Regions from separate parts of the Neobittarella massiliensis (ex Bilen et al. 2018) genome, predicted to be linked through region 2. Evidence: a T-box and tRNA genes for the amino acid it is inferred to sense, from the RefSeq annotation. Region 2 holds a T-box; the other holds one or more tRNA genes.
The links. A T-box is a leader RNA that pairs with one kind of tRNA and senses whether it is charged. The one in region 2 lies ahead of alaS (alanine--tRNA ligase), so its partner is inferred to be a tRNA-Ala.
Positions count from the first base shown of each region.

Region 1: it has a tRNA-Ala gene. The T-box ahead of alaS (alanine--tRNA ligase) is inferred to sense a tRNA for this amino acid. The anticodon was not compared.

Region 1 is NZ_JACOGI010000001.1:1,283,040-1,293,063, reverse strand. It holds gene H8K20_RS06000 (MFS transporter) at 1-106, opposite strand, end outside; gene H8K20_RS05995 (S1 RNA-binding domain-containing protein) at 867-1,787, opposite strand; gene H8K20_RS13790 (DUF951 domain-containing protein) at 2,049-2,249, shown strand; gene prfA (peptide chain release factor 1) at 2,369-3,439, shown strand; gene H8K20_RS05980 (L-threonylcarbamoyladenylate synthase) at 3,481-4,524, shown strand; gene coaE (dephospho-CoA kinase) at 4,517-5,119, shown strand; gene H8K20_RS05970 (aminopeptidase) at 5,209-6,606, shown strand; gene H8K20_RS05965 (MFS transporter) at 6,804-8,015, shown strand; tRNA gene H8K20_RS05960 (tRNA-Ala) at 8,400-8,475, shown strand.
Region 2 is NZ_JACOGI010000001.1:808,858-818,881, reverse strand. It holds gene H8K20_RS03755 (ComEC/Rec2 family competence protein) at 1-497, opposite strand, end outside; gene H8K20_RS03750 (phosphoribosyltransferase family protein) at 587-1,132, opposite strand; gene H8K20_RS03745 (histidine triad nucleotide-binding protein) at 1,374-1,718, opposite strand; gene alaS (alanine--tRNA ligase) at 1,778-4,435, opposite strand; T-box leader at 4,535-4,747, opposite strand; gene H8K20_RS03735 (NAD-dependent epimerase/dehydratase family protein) at 4,858-5,856, opposite strand; gene H8K20_RS03730 (TetR/AcrR family transcriptional regulator) at 6,013-6,603, shown strand; gene H8K20_RS03725 (YitT family protein) at 6,696-7,586, opposite strand; gene pfkB (1-phosphofructokinase) at 7,839-8,756, opposite strand; gene H8K20_RS03715 (peptidoglycan D,D-transpeptidase FtsI family protein) at 8,977-10,024, opposite strand, start outside.

The sequences.
Region 1 (10,024 bases), 470 kb from region 2:
TTAGGGGCATGGTGACGCTGCGCACGCTGTCTACCATGCCTAAAAAGCCCATCGAGATAAAGAGCAGGGCAATGAGCCCTACCCGATGCCACTTGCTTTTTGCCATATGTGATCCTCTCTCAAAAGCGGGCGGCCGCCCCGATCGCCGCAGGGGGCAGGCGCCCAGACCGACCCGCTCGCGCCGCGCGAAAGGGGTAAAAAACAGTCGAACGAACTATTTTCTATAGTACGATAGAAAACGGCAAAAGTAAAGATGGCAAATGCGTACAAAAAGCGGCAGACCTATCGGTGAGAATGCACGTGCCGGAAAAGGGACGGCGGCGGGCCCGGCAGCGCGGGAGAAAACCGCTTTTGTGGGACAGCGCAGACTGACCGATATACCATAAATTGGAAGTGCTTTGTGCGCAGAGGCAGCCGGATGAAGGAGGGATCGGCTGGTTGACTGCTGCGGGGCGAGGCGGCCCGGGCACGACACGGCAAGAGATGAGCAGATGGCTCAGGCGAGCCGGGGGTGCTATGTGTGCCAGGTGGGTCGGGTAGGTCGAGTGGGCGGGCGATCATCTAGAAAGACGGGTACAGCAGTTTGGCGGGGGAGAGAAAGCCCCGTTAAATAAAGACGGCCGAAAGCGACTGTGCGGCCTACGGAGAGCCGGACGGGGGAATACTGAATACCGGCGGACTGGTGGGACCGGGTCGCGCAGATCGGTGCTGGGCGGGGGCAGACGGTATGTATGCCAATAGCTGAGGATGGCAGAGCGAACAGCGAACAGAGACGAAAAAGGAGAGAGCTTGTACCTTTTTGGCGGGTATAAAAAGGGCAGAACGGCGGACCTGCTGCCCATTTTTATAAAAGAGAAAAAGAACGGTCAAAACTGGGTGTGTACCTGCTTGAGACAGCCGGCGGGGGAGTAGCAGAACTGATCCATGTGGCTGCCGGTAAAATAGTAGCGCAATTTTTCCCGCGGGGCGGGTGCGGGGGAGAGCGTATCGATGATGATGAGTTTGATCTTCATCTTCTCGGGGATGATGCTCTTGATGTATACCGATACCCGGTCGCCCACCTGCACGTCGTCTTTGAGCTCGGCCAGACCGGCCAGATTGGGCCGCAGCTCGACGAATACGCCGTAGTTCTCGATCGAGCGCACCGTGCCGAATACCGTGTCGCCGGCGGAAAAATCGGCGGCGTTTTGCTCCCAGCTGCCCAGGAGCTCTTTGTGGGAGAGCGTGATGCGGCCCAGCTGGTCGCGGCCGGTGACCACCACCCGGATGTGCTGGCCGGGGTAAAAGCGATCTTTGGGGTGGGAGATGCGCGAGACCGAGATGCAGTCGATGGGCAGCAGCGAGACGATGCCGCAGCCGATGTCGACGAACACGCCGAACGGCTCGAAGTGGGTGATGACGGCGTCGATGACGTCGCCGGGGACCAGCGCATCTAAAAACTCCTGCTGACAGCGCAGCTGTACCTGCCGCCGCGAGAGCAGCGCCCGGTACTGGCCGCCGGTAGTTTTTTGCAGCTCGGTGACGGCAAAGCAGACGCTGCGCCCCACCCGGGTGATGACCGATATCTCCCGCACGCGGCCGCAGTCGGCGCCGATGGCGCTCTCGGCGAAGGGCAGCACCCCCTGCGCGGCCCCCAGATCTAAAAGCAGGTTGTAGGCGCTGTCGCATTTGAGCACCGGGCCCTCGAAGATGGCGCCGGTATCGATGGCGTCGGTGATTTGGGAGAGGGAGGAAAAGGTGCCGACCTCGCGGGCGCCGGGCGTTCCCTCCGGTGAAAATCTATCCAATTTTTTCCCTCCTTGTAATTTTACTCTGACGTTGATGGCTCAAAAAAGGCGCCCACAGCGCCCGCCACGCGTTTAATCTATCTGTATGTGGGCGACGGCTGCATTATGCGGCGCGGCGCCGGCGCCAGCGGCGGCAAAAGCGGGGCCCTGCCGGTTGCGCTGCGGCCAAAAAGCGGGTATAATATACCAGTTAGGCGGCCTGTTTTTGGCAGGTGCCGCCCAAGAGAGCATTGCCTTTGGGCAGAAAGGGGCAGTATAGGCGTGGACGTACAAGTGGGCGACAAGCTCATCATGAAAAAAAACCACCCCTGTGGCTGTAACGAGTTTTGGGTCCGCCGGGTGGGCATGGATTTTAAGATCGAGTGTGCCGGCTGCGGCCATCTGGTGATGGTACCCCGGGCCAAGGTGGAAAAGAACATCAAAAAGATCCTGCGGGAAGAGAGCCAGGACCACGAGTACTAGCTGCCGGCAACAGGTGGTGGCCCCGCCTGTTGCCGCCCGCGAGAAGAGGGCCGGGCAGAGACTATGAGCCCCCGCCCGGCCGCGATATACGAGATGATCTTTACTGTGAGGAGACCCGGATGTTTGATAAATTAGAGGCCGCCCAGGAGCGGTATGAACAGATAAACGAGATGCTGATGGACCCGGCGGTCATCGGCGACCAGGACCGCTACCGCGATCTGATGAAAGAGTACAAAAACCTGACCCCTATCGTGGAGAAGTTCAAGGAGTACACCGCCGCCAAAAATGACCAGGAAGAGGCGCGGACCATGCTGGACGAGGGGGGGCTGGACGCCGACTTTAAAGAGATGGTGCAGGAGCAGCTGGAGGACGCCAAGGCGCGGCTGGCGGTGCTGTCGGAAGAGCTGCGGGTGCTGCTTTTACCCCGCGACCCCAACGACGACAAAAACGTCATCATCGAGATACGGGGCGGCGCCGGCGGCGACGAGGCGGCGCTGTTTGCCGGCAGCCTGTACCGCATGTATACCATGTACGCCGAGAGCCGCGGCTGGAAGACCGAGATCCTGTCGCAGAGCGAGACCGAGCTGGGCGGCTTTAAAGAGGTGAGCTTTCTCATCACCGGTGACGGGGCGTTTTCGCGCTTTAAATACGAGAGCGGCGTGCACCGGGTGCAGCGTGTGCCGGAGACCGAGACCCAGGGCCGCATCCACACCTCGACGGTGACGGTGGCGGTGCTGCCCGAGGCCGAGGAGGTGGACATCGATATAAACCCCACCGACCTGCAGATCGACACCTACCGCGCCAGCGGCGCCGGCGGCCAGCATGTAAACAAGACCGAGTCGGCCATCCGCATCACCCACCTGCCCACCGGGCTGGTGGTGGAGTGTCAGGACGAGCGCAGCCAGTTTAAAAATAAGGATAAGGCTATGAAGGTGCTGCGCTCGCGGCTGCTGGAGCAAAAGCAGCGCGCCCAGGAGGACGAGATCGCCGCTGAGCGCCGCAGCCAGGTGGGCACCGGCGACCGCTCGGAGCGCATCCGCACCTATAACTTCCCCCAGGGGCGGGTGACCGATCACCGCATCGGCCTGACGCTGTACAAGTTAGACAGCATTTTAAACGGTTCGCTGGATGAGCTGACCGACGCCCTGATCACCTACGACCAGGCCGAGAAGCTGAAATCTGCCGGTTGAGCGTGCAGACAGCGTGCATATAATAAAGAAGGCAGAGAGCTATGCAGCAAAAACACACGGTACATTTTACCGTAAACGACATAAGTACCGACCGGGCCGATCTCGAGGCTGCCGCTGACCTGCTGGCCGCCGGAGGGCTGGTGGCCATCCCCACCGAGACGGTGTACGGGCTGGGGGCCAGCATCTATTTTGACGATGCGGTGCGGGGCATTTTTGCCGCCAAGGGCCGCCCCCAGGACAACCCGCTCATCGTCCATGTGGACACGGTGGAGATGGCCAAAACGCTGTATGATGGCTGGCCGTCGGCGGCCCAGAAACTGGCCGACGCCTTTTGGCCCGGCCCGCTGACCATCATCTACAAAAAGAGCGATAGAGTCTCGTCCATCGTGAGCGGGGGGCTTTCCACGGTGGCGGTGCGCATGCCGGTGCACCCGGTGGCCCACGCGCTCATCAGCCTGTCGGGCCAGCCCATCGCCGCGCCGTCGGCCAACCTGTCGGGTTCGCCCAGCCCCACCACCGCCCGCCACGTAGTGGCCGATTTAGAGGGCCGGGTGGACGGGATCGTCTTGTCGGGCGACTGCCAGGTGGGGGTGGAGTCGACGGTGGTATCCATCGATGGGCCGCGGCCCTGCCTGCTGCGGCCCGGCGCGGTGACCCCCCAGCAGCTGCGGCAGGTGCTGGGCGAGATCGATATCTCGCCGGCGGTGCTGTCGGCCCTAAAAGAGGGGCAGACAGCCCAGTCGCCGGGCATGAAGTACAAGCACTACGCCCCCAAGGCGCAGGTGTACATTTTGGGGGGCGGCTTTGACAGCTACCGCGATTTTGTGGCCGCCCACGCCGGTCCCGGCGTGTTTGCGCTGTGTTTTTCCGGCGAGGAGCAGCGGCTGCCGGTCCCCTGTGTGACCTATGGCGCGCAGGACGACCCCGACAGCCAGGCGGCGCGGCTGTTTACCGCGCTGCGGGAGCTGGACGAGCGCGGCGCTAAAACGGTATACGCCCGCGCCCCGCAAAAGGACGGCGTGTCGCTGGCGGTGTATAACCGGCTGCTGCGAGCGGCGGCTTTTCGGGTGCAGCAGCTTGGCTAGCGCCGGGCGGGCGGTCATCGGCCTGACCGGGCCCACCGGGGCGGGCAAGTCTACCCTGGCGGCGCATCTGCGGTCGGTCGGCTGCGCGGTGATCGACTGCGACCGCTTTGCCAGGCAGGTGATGGACGGCGACCCGGACTGCGTAGCGGCTATAGACGCCGCTTTTCCCGGCTGCGTGCAGGGGGGTGCCATCGACCGGCGGGCGCTGGGGGCCAAGGTGTTTGCCGACCCGGCGGCGCTGGCGGTGCTGGACAGCATCGTCAACCCGCGCATCGTGGCAGCGCTGCGGGCCGAGGTGGAGCGCGCCGATAAAGCGCTGTTTTTAGACGGCGCGACGCTGATCCAGAGCGGGGCAGTGGACCTGTGCGACCGGCTGCTGGTGCTGCTGGCGCCGGCTGGGACCCGCACCGGGCGCATTGCCGGGCGCGACGGGCTCACCGATACGGCGGCCGGCCAGCGAGTGGCCAGCCAGCCGGATGATCTCTACTACCTGCGCGCGGCCGACTTTGCCCTGTATAACGGCGGGACCCGGCGGCAGCTCTGTGCCGCCGCCGACGCGCTGCTGGCAGAGATACTGCCCGGCGGGTGCCGGTAAAAGACCTGCTTTTGTGCCGCACGGGCAGCTTTACACTGATTATAAATCGAGAGAACGCCCCATCATCTATGACAGAGGAGGTACCAGATATGAACGAGATGACAAATGGCCAGCTGTTGGCCAAAGAACTGCTGATACAGGAGAAAAATTGCGGTGAGGTGCTCAGCCAGGAAGAGCTGTACCAGGCCGACTTGTTCTGCGAGAGGTACAAGGACTTTTTGGATGTGGCCAAGACCGAGCGGGAGGCGGCCACCGCCGCGGTGGCGCTGCTGGCGGAAAACGGCTACCAGTCGTTCGTGCGGGGCGGCAGCTACGCCCCCGGCGACAAGGTGTATTTGTGCAACCGGGGCAAGGCGGTCATTGCGGCCACCATCGGCCGCCAGCCCCTGAACATGGGGGTACACATCGCCGCGGCGCACATCGACTCGCCCCGGCTGGACTTAAAGCCCCGGCCGCTCTATGAGTCGAGTGAGCTGGCGCTGTTCAAGACCCACTACTACGGCGGCATTAAAAAGTACCAGTGGACCGCTATCCCGCTGGCGCTGCACGGCGTGATCGTGAAGGCCGGCGGCGAGGTGGTGCGGGTGAATATCGGCGAGCAGGAGGGGGACCCCATCTTCTGCGTCACCGACCTGCTGCCCCACCTGGCCGGCGAGCAGCTCAAGCGCAACCTCAACGAGGGGATCAAGGGCGAGGAGCTCAATATCCTCATCGGCAGCCGCCCCTTTAAAGACGACAAGGCAGCGGAGAAGGTGAAGCTCAACATCATGCAGCTGCTGGCCCAGAAATACGGCGTAAAAGAGGCGGATTTTCTCTCGGCCGAGCTGGAGATGGTGCCGGCCTGGAAAGCCCGCGACGTGGGCTTTGACCGCAGCATGATCGGCGCTTACGGCCACGATGACCGGGTGTGCGCCTACACCGCCCTGCGGGCCGAGATAGACGCCAAAGACCCCACGTATACCACGGTGACCATTTTGGCCGACAAGGAAGAGGTGGGCAGCGACGGCAACACCGGCCTAAACTCCTCCTACCTGCGCTACTTTATTCAGGACCTGGCCGCCTGCTTTGGCCTGACCGGCCGCGAGGTGCTCTCGGCCTCTAAGTGCCTGTCGGCCGACGTGAACGCCGCCTTTGACCCCACCTTCCCCGACGTCAACGAGCCGCTGAACACCGCCTATATCGGCCGCGGGGTGGTGGTGACCAAGTACACCGGCGCCCGCGGTAAGGGGGGCACCTCCGACGCCTCGGCCGAATTTGTGGCCACTGTGCGGGATATGCTGGATAAAGACGAAGTGGTGTGGCAGATGGGCGAATTGGGCAAGGTGGACGCCGGCGGCGGCGGAACGGTGGCCATGTATATCGCCAACCTCAATGTGGACGTGGTAGATGTTGGGGTGCCGGTGCTGTCGATGCACGCGCCGCTGGAAGTGGTCGCTAAGACCGACGTGTATATGGCCTACCGGGCGTTTGAGTCGTTCTTTAAATAGAGGATAAGCGTACGCAGTCTGCCGCTGACCGGCCCGGTGTGTGTGACCGAGCGGGGCGAGGCAGGACCGCGACAAGAGAATAGAAGCAAAAAATGCGCTGTACACTGTACTGGATACTGGGTATTGGGCGCATTTTTTGTGGCGTGGCCGCCGACAGGATCTGACAGAGTCCGGCGGCGATAAGAGGAGGAGACCTTTTGAAGAAAAAAGCGAGCATCCCGCTGTTTTTGGCGCTGTTTAGCATATTGACCGCCTGTTCTAACTTTATCCATCCGGTGACTCCGGCTATGTTTCAGAGTTTGGGATATCCCGACTACATGTTCGGGGTGGCGTTTGCCGCCATGAGCTTTTCAAACTTTCTATTCTGCCCGGTATGGGGCGCCTTGGGTGACCGTATCGGCCATCTGAAGGTATTTGCCATCACCGGGGTGGGATATGCGCTGGCCCAGCTGCTGTTTGGCGTTGCCGATACGATACCGTTCACCATCGCCGCCCGAGTGATCGCCGGCGTGTTTGGCGGCGGCTGGCTGGTGGCGGCTATGGCCTACATCGTCAACAACAGCCCGGCGCACAAGCTGGCGTCGTACATGTCGGTATTTGCGGCGGTGAGCTCGGTGTCGATCGCCATCGGCTACCTGCTGGGCGGGGTCATCGGCCAGGCGTCGCTGTTTTGGGATTTTGCCTCGCAGGTCATCGGCATTATCGTCATCGCCCTGATCACGCTGCTGGTGGTGGGCGAAAAGCTGCCCGCGCCCGACCCGCAAAAGCCGCAGCAGAGCTTTAACCCCTTTAAGGCGTTTGGCTCGATGGCGGTGGGCATGACCAAACCGTTGGGCGTGTTTTTGCTGGCGGTGTTTTTTGCCAACTTTGCCACCTTCAATTACGATAACTCCTTTAACTACTATATCAAGGCAGAGCTGGGCTTTCCCCCGTCGTATAACGGCATCATCAAGGCGGTCATCGGCATTATCGGCCTGCTCATCAACCTGACGGTGAACGTGTGGCTGGCCAAAAAGACCGATATGCGCCGCAGTATCATCCCGGTGTTTGGGCTGTGTACCGCCACGCTGATCGCGGTGTGCCTGGTCAGTGGCGACGCGGTGTTCATCGCCGCCAACGTGGTGTTTTACCTGTTCAACGTGATGTACATACCTATGCAGCAGACGCTGGTGACCAGCGACACCACCGCCGGCAAGACCAGCGGCGAGCTGTCGGGCATCTTCAACGCCGTCAAAGCGGTGGGCATGATCGGCGGATCGCTGTTTGCCGGGTTCATCTACACGGTGGACAGCAAGCTGCCGTTTTGGTTTGCGGCGCTTTCGTTTGGGCTGGCGGCGCTGGTGAGCGCAGTGAGCTACCGGGCGTACCGAGCTGTAGAGGGCGAGAAGGCCGAGCAGCCGGTGCGGTGAGCCGTCTGTACCTATAGCACCGTAATACAGCCGAGCAGCTGGTGCACCGATAAAATGCGGGCATTTAGATAGATGGTGTAGTGCCGCCCAGCCGGATGCCGGTTGTGTTTGGGCGGCCGACTGGACGCGGCGTGCCGATTGACTTGTAAAGATCTGGAGCGGCACCGGAAGAAACTAAAAAATACGGCGAGATATTGCCTTTAAAGGGGCGGTCTGCGGTGGCGGACCGCTCTTTTTTATGAAAAAAACGGCATAGATAAGCGGTTTGCGGGCAGGCTAGTGAGGGGAGAGACAGACCGGGAAAATATTTGTAAAAAAGTGTTGACAACCTCTATACCGTTTGCTATAATAACATTCGTCGGGTGAGACCGGCAGACAAAATACGGGGCGTTAGCGCAGCTGGAAGCGCACCACACTGGCAGTGTGGGGGTCAGGGGTTCAAATCCCCTACGCTCCACCATAAGAGACCGCATGAACATTGTGTTTATGTGGTTTTTATTTTTGCTTTGAACACACTTTTTAGCATACCTCTGGAATGAAAAGAGCGGCCCACTGTATTTGTGGACCGCTCTTTTTTTATTTTAGAATATCCTGAAAGACGATATCGAGATGACCCGCCGCCTTTTGCAGTTCGCCGTCGATCTGATGGCCATATACTCCACAGGTATCCATGCTCTCACTGTGCCCTATAGCCGGTTTGAGCAACTTCTCCGGCACCTTGCTTTGGGTGTATGAGACGAAGCGCATGCCGTAACGCGTACAGACCGCATGTAGGCCTGTGTTGCCTGTAATCGGTCTGCCATGTACGGGTACATGCTCTTTTCGCCGCCAGAGCCGCCGTTGGGGGAGGAGAATACTCATTTTGTGACGATGCTTAAAGACTTTAGCAAGGCGGATTGATCATCTCCTATACCCGGCGGTTTTTTGTCGCCAGATAAAAGGATCTATCCGCATTTGTGTTTAAACCACTGTGATCTCACCGCCCGCATTGATCGACCGGCTGATTTTCATGATAGCACCTTTCCTGTCTCGCTTATCCAACTCGTGCATTTCACCCGCACCCGTCACCCGGGCGCATACCGGTCAACACTTGGAAGCGCCATGCATGGGGATATAGCGGCATTTATTTGGTCGCCCATACCCCCCGATACGGTCTTCTGTATACAAGATTTCAAGGCATTTGGCGGCAAGATCTTGCGGGTGCCAACAGGGGCGCCATCAGGGCTTTCTATTTTTGGATGTCCCACACGGTATCCGTTATGCCCGGCGCATTTGCAGAAAGCCGTTATGGACCTCGTATATTGGCTAAAGTCTTTTTAGATAGCCCCGCCTATATTGTGCGTCTACACATTGCGGCCATAATCTGTCTGTAATGGACAAAACCTCTTTATGGTGTCCCTAACACGGGGGGCAGGTAACAGCTCCCCACCTGCTCGCTTTTTTGGAGTTGGCGGTTTACTTCTGGCGGGTGCCGCCTTTCGATCTTTGCGGGGTATTAGGTGCAGATTTGCTCTACCGGCAAGCCTACCGTTTCGGCGCGCCCGCTTCTTTACTTAGTTTGAGGGGCGGGGGTTATTTTGCGCGATCTGTATCTTTACCCCAAATATAGGGGTATAGTAGACTTGTGGGTGGTTAACGCTACTTACATCTCCTCGGGCCAGTCAACGGATGCAGCTGTTGGATGGTCTTTTTTCCATCAAATCTAACAGGTGATCATGGCTTGTGGCTTTTTAATAAATGGCAGCGTGACGTTGAATGGCTCGGTGAACCCCCACGGTGCTACGACACCGGACCGAATAGCGATATCCAAATTCTCTTTGGCACCAGTTGGGCACTGGATGGGCTCTAGGCATTTGATAACCCACCGATCTGCTTACACCTCGTGCCTTTCAATCGGGTCAAAATAACTCCCATTTGCTTTTTATCAACAAAGATGCCGTCTTGTCAGAGTCGAAAAGAACATAACCCGTTTTAGTACGGACTTTATTCTGAAACCCTGTTTTTGGTAG
Region 2 (10,024 bases):
AAAGCCCGCAAAAATATGCCCCGCCCTAAAAAGGAGTCGAATATCTGGTCCTCGTCAGCTCGCTGCAGTTGGGTTGAGACCGCTATATACTGCCCCTGCTGTACATCAGCTGACCCCAGTACGGTAAAGTAGATCAAAAATTCATCGGGCGCCTGGGGCAGATCGCAGCCGATGACCCGGCCGGTGAAACCGGTTGTCTGGCCCGAGTACTGGGGCAGATCCGTCACCTGCACCGTAAAGCTGCCCGCACTGCCGGCCAGCGCCTGCTGGGGCAGCATGCGATCAGTGGTGGCGCGGTAGTTTGCCAGCACGCCCACCGCTGCCGTTAAGCAGATGAGCGCCGTGGGGCGCAGCTGTTTACCGCCGATGGCCACTGTCAGCAGTGCACAGCCCAAAAGCGCCAGCACTGCCGGCAGTTTGGCCGGCAACGGCAAAAAAAGAGCGACCCCCAGGGAAAACAGGTAGGAAAACCCGATGATCCCCAGAGGTCGTCTCATTTTGATCGCACCTTTCAGCCGGACCTAGACAGCCGGCGCAAAACAGATCCACTCAGCAGCCGGCTGCGCCCAGTGTGCTCTGGCTGTACTTATCCCTCGGTGGGGAATACCGGCAGCTTCTCTAAGAAGATGATATCGTCGCGGTCGGCAGCGTCGCCCTCAGCCAACACGAAAGCCTTGCCCACGATGTTGCCGCCAGCCTCGTTTACCAGCACTTCCAGCGCGCGCAGGCTGTCGCCGCCGCTCACCACGTCGTCGACGATGAGGATGCGTTTGCCGCGCAGCAGCTCGGCCTCGTTTTTATCCAGATACAGGTCCTGCACCTTGGCAGTGGTGATCGATTTTACCTGCACGTGGATGGGGTCGCGCATGTACAGTTTGGTCATCTTGCGGGCGGGGAAATACTTTTTGCCCGACTGGCGCGACATCTCGTATGCCAGGGGTATGCCTTTGGCCTCGGCGGTGACGATGTAGTCGAACTCCGGCACCTTTTTGAGCAGCTCTTCGGCACAGGCAACGGTGATCTCCACATCCGAGAACATCACGAAACCCGCGATGGACAGCTGGTCGTTTACCTTGCAGATGGGCAGGTCACGGGTCAACCCGGCGATCTGCATTCTGTGAAATTCATTCATCTCTATAACGCCTTTCTCCAAAGCCGTGCCCCTTTGGCCCGGCTGTATTACATTGTAGAGGCCGGGGAGCGGTAGCCGCCACCCCTGCCGCACGACAAAATCAGTGCATTGTGCGTGCTGAACTGATAACTACTCTACCACATATGCACAATTTGATGCGCACAAGACGAGTGGAAAATATCCAGTACCGCGCTGTACGCAAATATTTTACCTCTATTGCGAGACCTGCACACTAAAGGGCTCAGCTCGCAAAAGGTGGCCACCCCATCTCTCTGCCACCCAGCACGTGAAAATGCAGGTGCTGTACCGTCTGCCCACCGTCGGCGCCGCAGTTATTGACGATGCGGTACCCGCCGGTGAGTCCCAGCTGCTTGGCCAGCCGGGCGATCACAGTGAACACGTGCGATACCACCGGGTCCTCACTCTCTTCCAGCGCGTCGCAGGAGGGGATGTGCGCCTTGGGGATGACCAGAAAATGGACTGGGGCCTGCGGGTCGATATCGTAAAAGGCCAGCACCTGCTCATCCTCATAGATCTTGTTAGAGGGTATCTCTCCCGCTGCTATTTTACAGAATAAACAATCCATTGTAAATACTGCCTCCTTAAAAAGATGGCTTTCCCACCGCCGGGCGACCTGCCCGGCATTTAGGCCAGCATATCGCGGATGAGGTCGGGGGTAGCGGCCATGGCCTCATCGATCTTAAAGATCTCTTTCACGCCGGCCATAGCGCTGTCGGGGCGGCCGCCGCCGCTGCCGCCGGCCAGCTTGGCGATCTCTTTGATGAGTTTGCCGGCATGCAGGCCAGCAGCCACCGCACTCTTTCCGCAGGCCACGCAGATGGTCCCCTTCTCGCCGACTACCGTCGACAGAACCACCACCAGATCATCTTTGCCTTCGCGGGCCTTTTCGCCCATGGTGCGCAGCGCACCGGCATCGGTGCCGGTGAAGCTGGCAGTGATCACCTTGACCGGACCCACCTGGATGGCTTTGTCAAACAGTCCCTCGGCCTCGATAGCGGCCAATTTGGAGGACAGCTCTTCGATCTTGCGGCCGGCCTCTTTGAGCTCAGCCATCACCGACTCGGCTTTGTGGACGAGCTCGGCAGTGTTTTGCAGCTTTAGAGTATGGGCCGTATCGCGGATCTGCTGGGTCTGCTCGCCGATAAAGCGGATGACCCCGGTGCCGGTGACCGCCTCTATACGGCGAATGCCGGCAGCTGCCGACGACTCCGAGAGGATCTTGAACAGACCGATACAGCCGGTGTTCTGCACATGGGTGCCGCCGCACAGCTCCATCGAGAAATCGCCGACCCGGCACACCCGCACCACATCGCCGTACTTCTCGCCAAACAGGGCCATCGCACCCAGGTCGCGGGCGGCCTGCTGGCTCATCTCGCTGATGTCGGTGGGGATGGCGGCCATGATCTTGCGGTTGACGATCTCCTCTACCTGCATGATCTCCTTGCCGCTCATGGCCGAAAAATGGCTGAAGTCAAAGCGCACACGGTGGCTGTCGACCAGCTGGCCGGCCTGGTGCACGTGGTCGCCCAACACCTGCCGCAGCGCCGCCTGCAGCAGGTGGGCGGCGGTGTGATTGCGGGCGACCGCCTGGCGGTAGTCGTTGTCGATGGCGCAGTGCAAGCTGTCGCCGGTGGCGATGACGCCTTCCTGCACCTGTATATGATGGAGGAAGTAGCCGCCGGTGGCACTCTTCTGACAACCGGTGACCAGTGCGCTGAGCCCCGCGCCGCTCACGGCGCCGCGATCGGCCACCTGGCCGCCGCTCTCGGCATAAAACGGGGTCTGATCCAGGATCAGGATGGCCTGCTGGCCCTGCCCTACCTGCTCGACGATCTCACCGTTTTCGATGATGCAGAGCACTTTGGCGGTGGCCTCATCGCGGCCGTAGCCCACAAACTCGGTGGCCGGCAGGTCGAGCGTAGCCGTCACGTCCTCCACCCAGGCCACATCACCCATATCTTCACGGGCGGCACGGGCGCGGGCGCGCTGCTGATCCATCAGCTCGTCAAAGCGGTCCTGGTCCAGGGCGATCTGCCGCTCGGCGATGATCTCGCGCACCAGATCCACCGGGAACCCATAGGTGTCGTAGAGCTTAAAGGCGTCGTCGCCGGGCAAAACGGCCTTACCGGCCTCGATGGCGGCGGCATCCATCTTGTCGATCAGCTCCGATAGCATCTCCATACCCTGATCGATGGTCTTTTCAAAGCGGGCCTCCTCGTTTTGAATGACCTTTTTGATATAGCCGCGCTTGCCCTCCAGCTCGGGGTAAGCCGAGAGGTTCTCATCGATCACGGTATCGCACACCTTGTAGAGGAACGCCTCTTTAATACCCAGCAGCCGGCCGTGGCGGGCTGCCCGGCGCAGCAGACGGCGCAGCACATAGCCGCGGCCCTCGTTTTGCGGCACCACCCCGTCGGCTACCATAAATACGGTGGAGCGGATGTGGTCGGTAACTACCCGCAGCGACACGTCCTGCTCGGGGGTGCCCTGATGATAGGCGATGCCGGCGATGCGGCTGATGTGCTGCATGATGTTCTGGACGGTATCTACCTCAAACAGGTTGTCTACCCCCTGCATGATGCAGGCCAGCCGCTCCAGACCCATACCGGTATCGATGTTCTTGTGCTCCATCTCGGTATAGTTGCCCTCACCGTCGTTGACAAACTGCGAGAACACCAGGTTCCAAAACTCCATGTAGCGGTCACACTCACAGCCGGGGCCACAGTCGGGGCTGCCGCAGCCAAATTTCTCGCCCCGGTCAAAATAGATCTCCGAGCAGGGGCCGCAGGGGCCGGCGCCGATCTCCCAGAAGTTGTCGTCTTTGCCCAGGCGCACGATGCGCTCGGGGGGGATGCCCACCTCTTTGGTCCAGATGTCAAAAGCCTCGTCATCATCCAGATAAATGGTGACCCACAGCCGGTCTTTGGGGATCTCGAGCCGCTCGGTGATAAACTCCCAGGCCCACTTGGTGGCCTCATGTTTAAAGTAGTCGCCAAACGAAAAGTTGCCCAGCATCTCGAAATAGGTGCCGTGGCGGGCGGTCTTACCCACCTGCTCGATATCTGGGGTGCGGATACACTTCTGGCAGGTGGTCACCCGCACATTGGGCGGGGTCTCCTGCCCCAAAAAGAACTTTTTCATGGGTGCCATGCCCGAGTTGATGAGCAGCAGGCTGTTGTCGCCCTGGGGCACCAGCGGGTAGCTGGGCAGCCGGGTGTGCCCCTTCTCCTCAAAAAACGAGAGGAACATCTCCCGCAGCTCGTTGAGACCAGTCCATTTCATCTTTTATCACCTGTCTTTTTGTTTTTGTGCCGCGCACTACAGCGGCTTTTATATCATGTCTTGCGTGTCTCGGGCAAAAAAGATAGGCTCCCGCCCCGGTTATGGGACGAAAGCCTGTATCTGCTCCGCGGTACCACCCAAATTGCGCGCTCGTCTGCGCGCCACTTTGCCGCCGTAACGGGGCGTGCCGTCACCGCTTTTGGCGGCGAAACTCCGAGGTGGCCGCTGCCTGTCGCCGCCGCGCCCCTCTCACCAAATGGGGCGCTCTCTGCACACAGCTCTCCAGGCAGTCTTCCTCATCATCGTCTTTTACCGTATAAGTATACCCCGCCACAGCCGCCTTTGTCAACTGTATCCGGGTCTGGCGGTGTTTTTTATGCCGGTCTAAACCATATTTTTTCGTCCGCTCTTCTTTTTGTTCTCTAGGTTCCCCGGACCGCCCCCTCCCGCAGCCAGCACACTGTGTCGGCGACCGTCACCGCCAGATCGCGGGTGGTGTAACCCAACTCACGGCTGGCCCGTTCGTGGGAAAAACGGCTGCCGGCAGTCAGTGTATGCAGCGCGTACGGGGTATAGAGTGGCCGGCGCCCACGGCGGCGCTGTATCCAGCTGATAGCCGGGCAGACAGCCCGAGCCACCCACATGGGCAGCGCTGCCAGTTTTCTGCCACCGGCGGTCCGGCGCACCAGTTCCAACACCTCTTTTACCGTGTACTGGTCGCCCGACAAAATGTAGCAGCGGCCGCGGCGGCCCCTATCTGCCGCCGCAACACAGCCGTCGGCCACATCGCGCACATCTACAAAATCATAGGCGCCGCGCACGCAGGCCGGTAGCCGTCCGTTCATATAGTCCTCTACCATCTGTACCAGATGGTTGCCGCCATCACTGTAAGGGCCCAAAATGCCAGACGGATGGACCACCACCGCATCGAGGCCGGCCGCCGCGGCCAGCAACACCCGGCGAGTGGCGGCGGCTTTGGTCTTGGCATAGCCGCCCACCAGCAGGTCGGGCGAAAAATGCGCCACCTCCCGCACAGTGTTCAGCTGACCTCGTTCGGGGATCGCATGCACCGAACTCACATATACCAGCCGCGCTATCTGATACCTTTGGCAGCAGTCGATCATATTCTGCGTGCCCAGCACATTTACCTGCCACAGCCGGTCGGTCCCTCGCTGGGCAATGTCCACGATCCCCGCGGTGTGGATGACGGCCGTATCCCCAGCAGGTACCCCTTCAAACAGCGGTCGCAGCGTCGCAGCATCACAGATATCGCCGGTAAAGTACCGGGTGCCAGGTCCGGCCGTTGGCCGTTGTCCAGGCTGGATCAATCCCCGGATAGACACCCCTTTTTGCTGCAAAGCGCGGATGATCGCGGTGCCCAGGTGTCCTGCCGCACCGGTCACGATATACAGCTTAAACATATTATAAACACCTCCGCCATATACTGCACACCGTGTTGATTATCTCTTCTAATTACAGTATACTCAGAGGGAAAGCAGCGCGCAATAAACAGCTGGGGCGCAGTTGTGCAGATATCCGACACCGGCAGCCCCAACTGTCTAATAGGGGGAGATCTTTTGAGAAATACCGACCACCGGGTGCGGGTGACCCGGATGCTCATCCGGCAGGCCTTTACCAAGCTGCTGCAGCAAAAACCGATCCAGAGCATCTCTATCAAGGAGCTGTGTGCCGCCGCCGGTATCAACCGGGGTACCTTTTACGCCCACTATACCGATATTTACGATCTGCTCGCCAAGATCGAACAGGAGATGTTTGGCGAGATCCAAGAGGCCCTACAGCCGCTGCTGGAGGAGGCACGTCCCCTCAATCCGGTCGATATCAGCACCGGCATCTTTCAGTGCTTAAAAGACAACTCCGATCTGTGTATCGTGACACTGGGCCCTTATGGCGATAAGGCTTTTGCCGCCAAGTTACTCGAGCTGGGGCGCGAGCGCTGTCAGGCCAGCTACAGCCAGTACTTTCGCCGCGCCACCCCCGAGCAGATTAGCTACTACTATGCCTTTGTCAGCGCCGGCTGCATTGGCCTACTCGACCGCTGGCTGCAGGACGGCATGCGGGCGCCGGCCGGCGAGATAGCCCGCATCGCCCAGGAGATCATGCTCAGCGGGATCGGTTTTTTACAGGGTCGACAAGAGGAAACGCCCTAAATAAATAGTACCTCGTCCATACACCAATTTAAAAAGGCGCATCGTGTACTCAGATCGTGCACGGCGCGCCTTTTAACAATGCTCTACAGTTTTTACTCTGCGTTCTGCCCCTCTATTCTGCGGGCTGGGTGATCTTTGTGCAGACTAAAGCCGCGGCCGCGGACCTCGCTGACTTTGGCCGCCACCAAAAAGGCGGTGGGGTCAATCTCCTCTACCAGCTCTTTCATGGCCGGCAGCTGCCGGTGGCTGATGACCGAGAGGATGACCCGGCCGGGCTGTTCCAGCCAGCCGGTGACTGATTCTAAATAGGTCACGCCCCGGTCCAGCTTTTGCTGGATCGCCTGGCTGATCTCGGCGTGTTTGGGGCTGACGATGGTGACCTGTGTCTGGCTCTCGCCCAGCATCATCACCTTATCCATCACCACGCTGGTGACGATGATGACCACGATGCCGTAGAGCAGCTGCTCCGGCGTGGCAAAGAGGATCTGAAAGGCGATGATAACAAAATCGAATACCCAGATGAGCATGGGCACCGACAGGCCAAATTTTTTGTTGAGGATCAGCGGGGGGATGTCCATGCCGCCGGTCGAGGCGCCCTCTTTGATGACCAGACCCATGCCCGCCCCAACAAGGATACCGGCAAACAGCGCGGCCAACAGCACATCGTCGGTAATATGCTGCAGGTAATCTACCTTGCGCAGCAGCATGAGTTCAAACGGGTAGACGACGGTGGCCAATAGAGTGGATAGAGCAAACTTTTTACCCAGAAAGAGCGCGCCCACAAAAAACAGCACCCAGTTGCACACGGTGATACCCAGGCCCACATCGAACCCCAGCCAGTGCTCGGCGATCAGACCTAGGCCGGTGATGCCGCCAGATACCAGATCATTGGGCAAGATAAACGCCGCTACGCCCAGCGCCAACAGCCCGTTGCCCACGATCACCATCAAGGCCGTCTTTGCCTCTTTCTTCCAGTTTTTCACAACCCATTCCTCCGTCTTTGGCATACTTGCCGCCCGCTGGCAGTTCCCGCTCGCCACCAGCTGTCAAACGGGTGGCGAGCCGAGATCTCTGGCGGGCGGCACGCGCATTACCGAATCAGTATACCACACTCCCGCAGGCCTTACAATATGTCATTTTCCGCATAGTTATCCGCTTTTTTGTACTGCTGTGCTGCCCTGTTAAACAGCTGGCGTCTTTGCCGCCCAAGCGGCAAGTCTGGGAGCTTTTGCCGCTCACAGCCGCTCCACACGCAAGCCCTCGCGCAGTGCCTCGACCTGGCTGCGGGTAGCCAGACCAGGTGAAAATGCCGATGCGCTGCCGGCAGCTACACCCCAGCAAAATGCCTGGCGGCAGTCGCCGCTGCACTGCCATCCAGCCAAAAAGCCGGCCACCATCGAGTCGCCCGCCCCCACTGAATTGACCACTTTTCCCTGCGGCGCCGGCAGCTTGTATACTGCCCCATCTTCGGCGCACAAAAGCGCCCCGTCGCCGGCCATCGACACCAGCACGTTGCGGGCCCCCTGTTTTTGCAGCTGACGGGCAAAAGCAATGCGCTGGCGGTCATCGTCCAACGGCCGACCGGCTATCTCCGCCAGCTCGTGATGGTTGGGCTTTATGAGAAATGGCCGGTAGCGCAGCGTCTCACCCAGCAGCCGGCCGGTGGCGTCCACCACAAAATCGACCCCCCGCTGCTGTAGCCGGGCCATGACCGTCTGGTAGATATCGTCGGGCAGGCTCCGGGGGATGCTTCCGGCCAGCACCAGCACATCTCCCGTTTGCAGGCGGTCCAGCTTGTGTTGCAGCGCCTGTAGTGCCACCGGTTCTATGTCGGGGCCGGCGCCGTTTATCTCGGTCTCCTGCCCGGTGTGCAGCTTTACATTGATGCGCGAAACACCCCGTGCCAGCCGTATAAAATCGGTGCGGCAACCGGTATTTTGCAGCTGTCGGGCGATCTCGTCGCCCACAAAGCCACCCACAAAACCCATAGCCACACTGTCAACGCCCAAATTGCCCAGTACCAGCGACACATTGAGTCCCTTACCGCCCACCGTGAGCTGCTCTTTTTCTGCGCGGTTGACCCGCCCCATCTGCAGCTCTTCGAGCTGTAGCACGTAATCCAGCGACGGGTTAAAGGTCACTGTGTAGATCATTGCACTCTCCCCCTACATAAAATCATGTATCGGTACCATCGGCAGATCGCCCGACCACTTTTTTCCCATCGTGCCTGGCGCGGTTGCCCGCACCGCATATAAATCCCTTTACACCGGCCGCCGATCCCGGCTGTCTCTACGATCATAGCACGGCCGCTCTCCACTGAAAAGTACTTCCGTCGACGGCTCTTGTTACCCTACGGTATCCACCAGCACCTACTTATTCCAGCTCCATCAGCCGGGCGCAGATCTTGGCAAACACCGGGGCGGCGGTAAACGAGCCCTCACCGCCGTACTCATAAAACACCAGTACCGTGTATCGGGGGTCCTCAGCCGGGAAAAAGCCGCTGAAGTAACTGTGCAGTTTCTCGATCCCATCCTCGCCAAATTCACCGGTCTGGGCGGTGGCGGTCTTGCCGGCGATGCGCACCCCATCCACCGCTGCCTGCCGCCCGGTGCCGGTCACGGTCACCGCTACCATCGCGTCGGCTATCTTCTGTGCCGTCTGTGGCTCCATCACGCGAATGGGGTCCGGCGTCTCCTGTTCTTGCAAACTGCCATCCTGCCATATCCCCTGTACCAGCGTGGGGCGCAGGTACTCCCCGCCGCGGGCAAAGGTGTTTACCATAGCCGCCAGCTGCAGTGGGGTGGCGGTGAGTCCCCCCTGCCCAAACGAGAAGTTGGGCAGATCATAGCTCGCCAGTGCCTGGGTACTGGGCAGGTTGCCGGCCTGACACAAAAGACCCGGCGCCAGCTGCCACGACTGGCCAAAGCCAAAGCTCTGGGCGGTGGCGCGGGCAAAGGCGGGGTCGAGCTTCTCGGCCAGCTGCACGAAATAGCAGTTGCACGACAGCTCGATAGCCTGGGCCATGTCGATCTCGCCGTGTCCCTCTGCGCGGTGGCACTTGTACTCGGTATCGCCGATCTTCACACTGCCGGTACAGGTGAACCTGGTCGACAGCGGCAGCCCCGCCTCCAAAGCCGAGGTGGCACTGACCAGTTTAAAGGTGGAGCCCACGCTGTAGGGCTGCAGCGTCTTGTTGAGCAGCGGCGAATTCACCTCTTTTAAGCTGGCTCCCACATCCTGCGGGTCGTAGCTGGGAAAGCTGGCCGCCCCCCGCACCTGGCCGGTGGCACAGTCCAGCACCACGATACTGCCCGAGGGCACTCCGCTCTTTCCTTCCTCCTCAATGATCTGCTGCACCCGCTTGTCGATGGTGAGCACTACCCCATCTTCCAGGTCGGGCACCTGCTGAGCCAACGGCTCC